3 regions of the Pseudoalteromonas sp. SR45-1 genome follow, and region 2 is predicted to be linked to each of the others. Evidence: predicted binding sites of a transcription regulator. Region 2 holds the regulator's gene; each other region holds the start of a gene.
What was found. The regulator LexA, encoded in region 2, represses DNA repair genes until DNA is damaged. The targets are predictions, from matches to a motif close to TACTGTATNNNNATACAGTA.
Positions count from the first base shown of each region.

Region 1: H5089_RS16390 (YebG family protein) is a predicted target of LexA. The motif match lies at 1,460-1,479, and genes of this name have one in related genera.
Region 3: H5089_RS04240 (SulA-like leucine-rich domain-containing protein) is a predicted target of LexA. The motif match lies at 1,676-1,695, and genes of this name have one in related genera.

Region 1 covers NZ_JACJDR010000017.1:73,978-77,263, reverse strand. The annotation lists gene dsbB (disulfide bond formation protein DsbB) at 74-592, shown strand; gene H5089_RS16400 (DUF6170 family protein) at 594-896, shown strand; gene H5089_RS16395 (helix-hairpin-helix domain-containing protein) at 921-1,217, opposite strand; gene H5089_RS16390 (YebG family protein) at 1,532-1,849, shown strand; gene putP (sodium/proline symporter PutP) at 2,123-3,286, opposite strand, start outside.
Region 2 covers NZ_JACJDR010000025.1:35,638-38,923, reverse strand. The annotation lists gene H5089_RS19175 (hypothetical protein) at 1-138, opposite strand, end outside; gene H5089_RS19170 (hypothetical protein) at 452-832, shown strand; gene H5089_RS19165 (PaaI family thioesterase) at 833-1,273, opposite strand; gene lexA (transcriptional repressor LexA) at 1,441-2,058, shown strand; gene coxB (cytochrome c oxidase subunit II) at 2,542-3,286, shown strand, end outside.
Region 3 covers NZ_JACJDR010000003.1:1,951-5,236, reverse strand. The annotation lists gene H5089_RS04250 (NCS2 family permease) at 1-836, opposite strand, end outside; gene H5089_RS04245 (tetratricopeptide repeat protein) at 955-1,419, shown strand; gene H5089_RS04240 (SulA-like leucine-rich domain-containing protein) at 1,718-2,152, shown strand; gene H5089_RS04235 (YchJ family protein) at 2,191-2,670, shown strand; gene H5089_RS04230 (diguanylate cyclase) at 2,745-3,286, opposite strand, start outside.

The DNA.
Region 1 (3,286 bases), on a different contig from region 2:
TTTTTTTCCTTTTTGTTGCTGCATACTTTATCCTACGTCATAATCTAACGTCCTATTAAAACGCGGAATTTTTATGAACTGGCTTGCACAATTACCTACCCAACGAACCCCGTGGCTTTTATTTACAGCTATCGTTTTTTTACTTGAAGTTACCGCTCTTTTCTTTCAATACAAAATGGGGTTAGCGCCTTGCATAATGTGTATATATCAACGCACTGCAGTATTGGGTTTATTAGGCGCAGGGATTGTAGGCTCGAGTAAACCACAAAGTAAAACTGTGCGTATGATAGCGTATGTTATTTGGGGGATATCGAGTGTTTGGGGATACTTAATTGCTCGCGAACATATTGATATGCAAACCACCACAGACCCTTTTGCATTTAGCTGCGAGTTTGAACCAAATTTCCCATCATTTATGCCACTACATGAATGGATACCTAGCTTTTTTCAAGCTACCGGGGATTGTGGAAATATAGATTGGCAGTTTGTTGGCATGAGCATGCCTGCTTGGATGGAAGTGATATTTGGGATTTTCTCACTAACGCTATTTATTATAATTATTGCCCGTTTATCAATTAAAAAGTCGATTTGATATGTTTACATTTTTTTCAAGCCAATTAGACCAGCTTAAGCATTTAAAAGTACGCCAGCGTCAAGACGTAATTGCGCTTGCATTAAGTCAGCTATCGCCAACTGATAAAGTTCTATTGCGTATTATAAAGTTGCTATTACTTAGCCCACTATTTTTAATATTCACTGTATTTAAAGGTTGGATATTAATACCATTTTTGATACTTGGCGGATTGTGCTATCCACTATTAACTACACCTATTGAAATTAACTTTGCTAAAAAGCACTTAAGCGATGCGCTAAAACAATTTAATCAGGGCGCCTAGCACCCTGATTACTTTTTAGAAATATTAAAGTGAAAGTTTCCCCTCTAATTTAGCTAAAAGTTTTTTGCCAATCCCTTTAACTTGCGATAAATCACTAACGCTTTTAAATTCGCCATTTTCTTCACGATAATCCACAATTGCCTGCGCTTTTTTCTTACCTATACCAGGTAACTTAGCAAGCATCTCTGCATCAGCATTATTTATACTAATTGTCTCAGCTTGAGGCATTTGCTTAGTTACTTCTGATAATTGTGCATACGCGGTAGTCGCGGGTAGTAAACATAATAAACTTATGATGAGTAAATTTTTTAACGTTTTCATTAAACTTGCCCTTATTCTTCTTTTCTTAATTTTGAGTATTGCTCAGGAAATCAATAAATAAGGAACTGTAAAATTCATCACTTAAAGTGTACCTAAACGCATTATCACTATGATCCGAAATCCTGAAAATGCAGCTGGTACAACAAAGTGATTGCTTAACTAAAGTAAAGTTACCGTTTTTTGTCAAATTTAAGACACCTAAAAATTAATACTTCGCGCTTGCAAATTTACTTACAAACCATTACTGTACATAAAAACAGTAATCTAATGGTTTTTTAAAAACCACGGTGCCAAGCAATTTTGCAGGAGAAATCATGGCTGTTGTTGTTAAATATGTTGTAGAACGAAACGGAGTCGAGCGTATGACGTTTACTACCAAAAAAGAAGCGGATGCTTATGACAAGATGCTCGATATAGCAGAATCACTTGAGCTGATGCTAGAAAAGGTAGACGTACCGCTTAGTGAGCAACAAATTGAATCACTTGCTTTAGAAATAGCGAAAAGCAAAGATGATTTTATGACCATATTAAAAGGTGGCAAAGATCCAGCTGTTACCAAAGCGCCAGCAAAAAGTAAAAAGTCAGATAACGTTGCATCAATTGAAGATAACAACGATAAAAAAGTAAGTTAATTCATAGAATGCTCCCTCCTCGGACGGGACAAACTAAATAAAAAAGGGAGCAACTAAGTTGCTCCCTTTTTTATTATACCAATTCGCTTAATTAAGTGATCTCTTTGAGGGTGGAAAAACGTGTTGATAGCTAGGCAAAAATTCGATATTTAGTTGTTCTAAATGAGAATTTTTTAACGCCGGTAGCAACACGTTTAGCCCCGCAAAATGATTAAGTATTATTGCGGATTGGTATTAATTACTACTCATTTTAAAATAAATAGTAATTGCTAATTAAAGCTCTTTTTCTACTTCATCAAATAAAGCAGTGATGTTTTGCTCAGGCTCTTTTGTTACTAAGCTAACAACAACAATTGCAATACTCGCTAAAATAAAGCCCGGTACTATTTCGTACATAAAGCTACTTAAGCTTTCACCATTGATAGTAAATGGTCCATATATCCAAATTAGCACAGTAAATGCGCCTACTAACATACCAGCTAACGCACCAGCAAAGTTCATGCGTTTCCAATAAAGGCTAAACAATACAAGTGGTCCAAACGCAGCACCAAAGCCAGCCCACGCATTACTTACTAGGTCTAAAATAGAGCTATCTCTGTCGTAAGCTAAATAAATAGCGAACATAGCAACTACGGCAACACTAATACGGCCAACAGCAACTAGCTCTTTATCACTGGCATCTTTACGTAAGAATGTTTTATAAAAATCTTCTGTTAATGAACTTGAACTAACCAATAATTGAGATGAGATAGTACTCATAATCGCAGCCAAAATTGCAGCAAGTAAAAAGCCAGCAATAAGTGGGTGGAACAGCAACTCAGAAAGAATTAAGAAAATTGTTTCAGGGTCTTCAACTACAATGTTGTTCTCATAAGTATAAGCTGCACCAAATATACCAGTACCAACAGCACCAATGGCAGCAACAATCATCCATGTCATACCAATACGGCGTGCTTTAGGCATATCTTTAACACTACGTACCGACATAAAACGAACAATGATATGTGGTTGGCCAAAATAACCTAAACCCCAAGCCATTGCAGAAATAATACCTAATGCAGAACCTGCACCAATCCAGTTAAGCATATCTGGATTTACGCTATGTAAAGTTGATTCTAAAGGTTGTTCAAGCAAAGAGTATGCAACCGTTGGTACTAGAATAAGTGCAATGAACATAATACAACCTTGCACAAAGTCAGTTAAGCTTACAGCTAAAAAACCACCAAACAAGGTATATAAAACAACTACGCCCGTTGTAATGTATAAACCCATTTCATAAGTTAAACCAAATGAGCTTTCAAACAATTTACCACCAGCGACAACACCAGATGAAGTATAAAGAGTAAAGAAAACAATAATTACCACAGCTGATACAACACGTAATAGGTTGGATTTATCATTGAAGCGATTTGAAAAGTAGTCTGGGATGGTTATAGA
Region 2 (3,286 bases):
ATGCTCCCCATGAACTTTATCAAGAGGGATTGCACTCATAATTAAACCACCTAGTAACCATGCTAAAATTTGTAGTGCTAATAAATATCCTAACCATTTATGTAACTTGCGAGCATGTTTAAATATTTTTTTATTCATGTTTTAGTCTTATTATTTTTAGAAGCTAGTTTATTACATCAATGGGATAAGTTACTGCGACATTTTGTCGCAGTTTAAACTATAGCTTACTGTAATCATTTAAAAATAAAAAAGATTACACTTAAATTCCTAACATGACTTATCTGTTTAATTGAGCTGAATGTTTTATATCCAGCCAGCTTTAAATGCTAAAAAATACTTAAAAGCTGCGAAATATCCATATAAAGTGGTTAATAGAGCATAGTTGATTTGGTATAACGGTAAAACTGCGTTAAAGTTTGCAATGAAATTATTAGAGGATAAATACGAAACGATGTCGGAAATTCAATTTTTAAATGTAGATCTTGAGCTTGAATCAAAGCAAGATATTAGTTTGCTAGTGGCGGACTTGAAAAAAGTCGCGACGATTTTACATTATGACAAAGACGAATACCGTCAACTAGCGCGTATTGAAGCTACAGGTGAGGTGAGCACACCTGATAAAGCCATAAACCATATATGTGAGCTTATTGAATCGTGTTCGCGTAACGCGCTAAAGCAATGGTTAAGCTGTTCACGTAGAACGTTTGATATTGGTTTTGAATCAGGGACTTCTCCTAAGTGCTTTAATCAAGCCTTAGATGCAGATACATTATTGCGTATATCTGCGATTGGTGCGGGTATGGAAATTACCATTTACCCAATCGAAAAGTAACTATCTTCGCTCTACGACTGCTGCGGTCATTTTTGATACGCAGCACAGCTCATTGCGGCTATTTGTAATTTTTATTTCCCATACTGAACTACGTTTACCTATATGAAATGCTCTAGCCGTGGCTGTTAAAGTGCCGTTGCGAGATGCTTTTAAATGACTTGCGCTAATCTCCTGCCCTACACAGTAAAATTTAGTAAAATCGACAACAAAGTTAGCGGCATAGCTGGCAACTGTTTCGGCAAGTACAACGTTAGCACCGCCGTGTACCATCCCCATCGGGTTATGATGCTCAGGAATTGCCGGCATTGTGGCAACCAAATAATCATCGCCAATTTCTGTGACTTCTATCCCCATAGTTTTCATTAATGTTCCTTGGCCATTAACGCCTTGCTCTAACTGCTTGCACAGCTCTAAGGTGATGGGCTGGTACCAAATACTCATAATGTCTCCTTTGCATTTTTAATCATTTATAAACTTAGCTTTAGTTATATCCTTGAAATGTACACAAGTGAAATTACTTTAGCTATTTTAAGGCTTAATTTAAATTTGCGATTTTTATTTAACTGTATATACTCACAGTTAAATGTACTGTATGGAAAACCAGTTGTATGCGACCATTAACGAACCGCCAAGCTCAAATACTCGAACTAATTAAAGTTTTTATTAAAGACACTGGTATGCCTCCTACACGTGCTGAAATAGCGCAAACATTAGGTTTTAAAAGTGCCAATGCTGCTGAAGAACATTTAAAAGCACTTGCTAAAAAAGGCGCAATTAAAATGAAACCAGGTGCAAGCCGTGGTATTCAATTAATTGAAGAAGAAGAGCCAGAACAATTAGGTTTACCGCTTATAGGGCGTGTTGCTGCTGGTTCACCTATTTTGGCGCAAGAGCACGTTGAAAGTCACTGCAAAATCGATCCATTAATGTTTAAACCGGCTGCAGATTTTTTACTACGCGTTAACGGTATGAGCATGAAAGATATTGGTATTATGGATGGTGATTTACTTGCTGTACATCGTACTCAAACCGCTGAAAATGGACAAGTTGTTGTTGCTCGCCTAGACGAAGACGTAACTGTAAAACGTCTTGAGAAAGCGGGTCGTAAAGTATTACTTCATGCTGAAAACGACGATTTTGACTCTATTGAAGTAGATCTTGAGAATGAGTCTTTTAATATTGAAGGCTTAGCCGTTGGCGTTATAAGAAACGCTGATTGGATGTGACTTTAAAAATAGCTTTTAAACAAGCAGTTTTATAAATGCGTACTAATTAGTACGCATTTTTGTTTTAGAATTTGTACTAAAAAAAGGGCGTAAACAGCCCACTGACTATTTAAGCTGTAAACTTTTTTGCACTTATATTTTCCCCCTCCGAATGCGTTAAACCCCTTTGTTTTGCTCATATTTTGAACTTCCTGTTGCCCAGTTGATTACCGATTTTTTATTAATTATTCAATATCACCTGATTGTTTTTTATACTAAAACTTGCTTGTTGTTCGTTTTTTAGCTAATTGTTAATGTGCTGAGCTAATAATAACTCACAGCTTTTTAGTTTTGAGAACACACAATATACACAAACTCGTTGTTGGCGCAGCAAAACCAATCAATATTAAATAAGATTGGCTAAAAAAATAAAAATAACGAATTGGCGTTTAAGCCGTATGCCTCTTCGCTTTGCATTCGCAATAGCATCAAAGGAGCCGTCACATGGGTAAACTGACCTCTACCTTGTGGCTTATATTATGTGTTTTTTCGCACCCAGTTTTGGCTAACAGCCAATACAATATGCGCAAAGGCGTAACCGATATAAGCAATAATGTATATCAGCTGCACATGACCATATTTATAATATGTTGTGTGATTGGGGTGATAGTGTTCGCAATTATGTTTTGGGCACTTATTCATCACCGTAAATCTAAAGGGGCTGTACCTGCCCAATTTCACGAAAGCACTAAAGTAGAAATACTTTGGACTGCAATTCCGTTTGTTATTTTAATTGCTATGGCAGTACCAGCCACTAAAACCCTAATTGCAATGGAAGATGCCAGCAAAGCTGATCTCACTATTAAAATTACGGGTTCGCAATGGAAATGGCATTATGAATATATGGGCGAAGATGTAGAGTTCTACTCTATTTTATCTACCCCGCAAGATGAAATCGCGAATCTTGCAGATAAAAATCCTAACTACTTACTTGAGGTTGATAAGCCTCTTGTACTGCCAATAAATCAAAAAGTACGATTTTTAATGACTTCTGACGATGTTATTCACTCTTGGTGGGTACCTGATTTTGCAGTTAAAAAAGATGCGAACCCCGGCTTTATAAACGAAACATGGACGAACATAAACGAAGAAGGTACTTACCGAGGCCAATGTGCTGAGTTGTGTGGTAAAGACCATGGCTTTATGCCCGTTGTGGTGGTCGCTAAATCTGAGGCTGATTTTAAAACAT
Region 3 (3,286 bases), on a different contig from region 2:
CCTAAACGAGGCATGTTACCTTTTTCATCAGCTAAACCAGCTTTTTGAGTGACTGCAACTAATGTACCCGAAGTATCAAAAAGATCGACAAACAAGAATGCAAAAATAACACTCATCATTGATATATCAAAAGCGGCGGCAAAATCTAATTGCATAAAAGTAGGCATTATTGATGGTGGCATAGCCATAACACCGTGATATTCAACTAGCCCTAAACTTAGTGCAATGCCTGTCACTAATAAAATACTAATAAGTACACCGCTTTTAAAATCGCGGTATAAAAGCGCTGCAATTACAAAAAAGCTTAATATAGCTAATAATGGGCCTGGGGAAGTAATGTCGCCCAATTGCACTAGTGTTGCTGGGCTTGAGACAATAATACCTGCATTTTTAAGGGCAATTAAGGCTAAAAAAGCACCTATACCTGTTGCGATAGCTCGCTTGAGCACCAGAGGTATGGCATTAATAATCCATTCTCTGACTTTAAATAAGCTTAAAAATAAAAATATACAACCCGACATAAAAACAGCCCCTAATGCGGCTTGCCAGGTATAACCCATTCCTAATACGACGCCATACGTAAAAAAGGCATTTAGTCCCATGCCAGGCGCTAATGCTAATGGATAATTAGCCCACAAACCCATTATAAAACAGCCTATCGCAGCTGCTATACAGGTAGCTACAAATGCAGCCCCTTGGTCCATCCCTGCCTCAGCAAGCATAGCCGGGTTTACAAATACAATGTATACCATAGTGATAAAGGTAGTTAGGCCAGCAACGCATTCGCGTTTAACTGTTGAGTTATTTTCGCTGAGTTTAAATAAGGCTTCAAACATAATAAACTTGTGATAGTAAAAAGTGACGAGATTTTAACATAAAAATTATCTTTTACAGGACATTTTACCTTGCTATATACTAAACTGTTAAAGTAGTTAAAATAATAAATGAACCAATATGCTTAAAACAACACCTTGTGAGCAAGACTTAGAGCAACAGCTAGACAACATTTTAGGTTTTGTTACTCAACCAGAAAGCAGCCCCGCGCCCATTGATAATAAAAAAGATGAGCAAAGTACTATTAATAAAGCCCTATATTATTTAAAAAATAATCAAGCTCCATTGGCTGCAAAATGGATGCGCCTTGCTGCAATGGCAGGAAACCATAGAGCACAGTTTTATTTAGGTTTATTTTTTGTAAAAGGTGAAGGCGTGCCACAAAGTGTATTTCATGCTGTAGCGTGGTTTAGCTTAGCGAGTAGCCAAGGGTACGCACCTGCCACTGCAGCGGTTACAGATATACGCAAACATATCGAAACTAAGCGATTTAAAGATGCTCAATGTTATGCAGCAAGTTTGTACGAACAAATCCACCAACTCCAGTTTTCTCATATGATCCCTCGCACCAGTGAAAACACATAAACTAACTAAGTAATAAGTACTGTATACAGTGTTGAAAAATACTGTATATAGTTACAAAGATACTCCTACACAGTATAAAACCCACAAATGAAAACACTACTCAAAAATTTATTTTAAAACAACCCCCTCAAAAACAAGCCTATAACAAGTTGATTAATAAAGAATTATAGATTTAAAAATAAAAAACAATGATCAAAGGCTGAATAACTGTACAAATAAATAGCATAAAATGCTTGCACGAAAGCACTGTATAAACTACTGTATATGAATACTGTATAAAAACCCAGTGAGTGAAACTATGTTACAGCCTATTACCGTAAGAACAGTTAAAAGTTACCAACAAGACGAGCAAAGCGATTGCGTAAATTTGATCCAAATTGAAGATGAAATTTCAGCGACCTTTGAGCTTTTAAAAGTATTACACCAATACAATAGCTCTAATGCATGGACGTTACTAATTGCGCCAGATCATGTACCTAGCAAAGCTTTACTTGACTCATGCTCTATTGATACAAGCAAATTACTTGTTATTAGACAGAAGCACCTAGTAAATTTAGAGTATGTATTAAATTCTGCGTTACATAATGGAAACTTTGCAGCGGTAATTACCTGGACCGATATAGTTAATAACCAACTACTTACAAATCTATCGTTCGATTTAAGTAAAACGAATACAAAACTATACTGTTTTACTAAAAACGCTCAAACCACAGAGATACCACTCGCTCAATAAGCTTGTTAAACTAATGTTTTAGATTCTGTATTATTATTATGACTTCATTCAATACCACATTATGTTTTTGCAGCAGTGGGCACAATTATGCCGATTGCTGCGAGCCGCTCCACTTATTTGTAAAGCAAGCTGACACTCCTGAACAACTTATGCGCTCACGATTCAGCGCTTATGTTATTAAAAATGCAAAATATGTTTATCAAACCTACGCAAAAGAAAAACAAGCTGAGAATCCGGTTAAAGAAATCAATGATTTTGCTAACAGCTGTCGATTTATAAATCTTGATTTAATTGACTCAAGCCATGATGGCGATACTGGAACTGTAGAATTTAAAGCCCAATATTTTTATCAAAACTTATTTTGTGAGCTTCATGAAAAATCGCAGTTTACTAAAGAAAACACTCAATGGCGTTATTTAGATGGCACTATATATCCTGTTGAAGATATTAAAGTAGGCAGAAATGATGACTGCCCATGCGGTAGCAATAAAAAGTACAAAAAATGTCATAGCATGTAATAAATAATCTTATTTAATATTTATCACCTAAAAGGTGTTTTTAAGTGGCAGAGTGATTTATTAGCTAACTAAACTTAAAAACACACTTTGTTACGCCCTTGCATTTTAGACTCATACATTTTTTCATCTGCGATCTGCAACGTGTTTTTGTTATTTACGTATGGTTGTAGGGTTGCACCGCCAATACTAATAGTCACAAAATCATATTCTGAATATTTGTGTAATATTCCTAAATCGGCCACATTTTGTTTAATTTTATCAGCAACACAAATTGCACCTTCAGTGCTTGTATGCGGTAGAACAACTACAAACTCTTCGCCGCCATAACGCGCAACAAAATCGGTTGGCCTTTGCAAACTATTAGTAATAGTTTGTGCTACTAGGTTTAACACCGTATCCCCCTGCACATGACCATAGATATCATTGTATTGCTTAAAGTAATCTATATCGATGAGTAATAGTGCATAGTCAACTTTTTCTCGTAAGGCGCTTCGTTCCATTTTAGAAAAATGTGCATCAAAATAACGGCGATTGAATACTTTAGTTAAATCATCTAAAAATACTTTTTGATTGAGTAAGTCGTGTTGTAATTTTAACGTTATATGGGCACGAACCC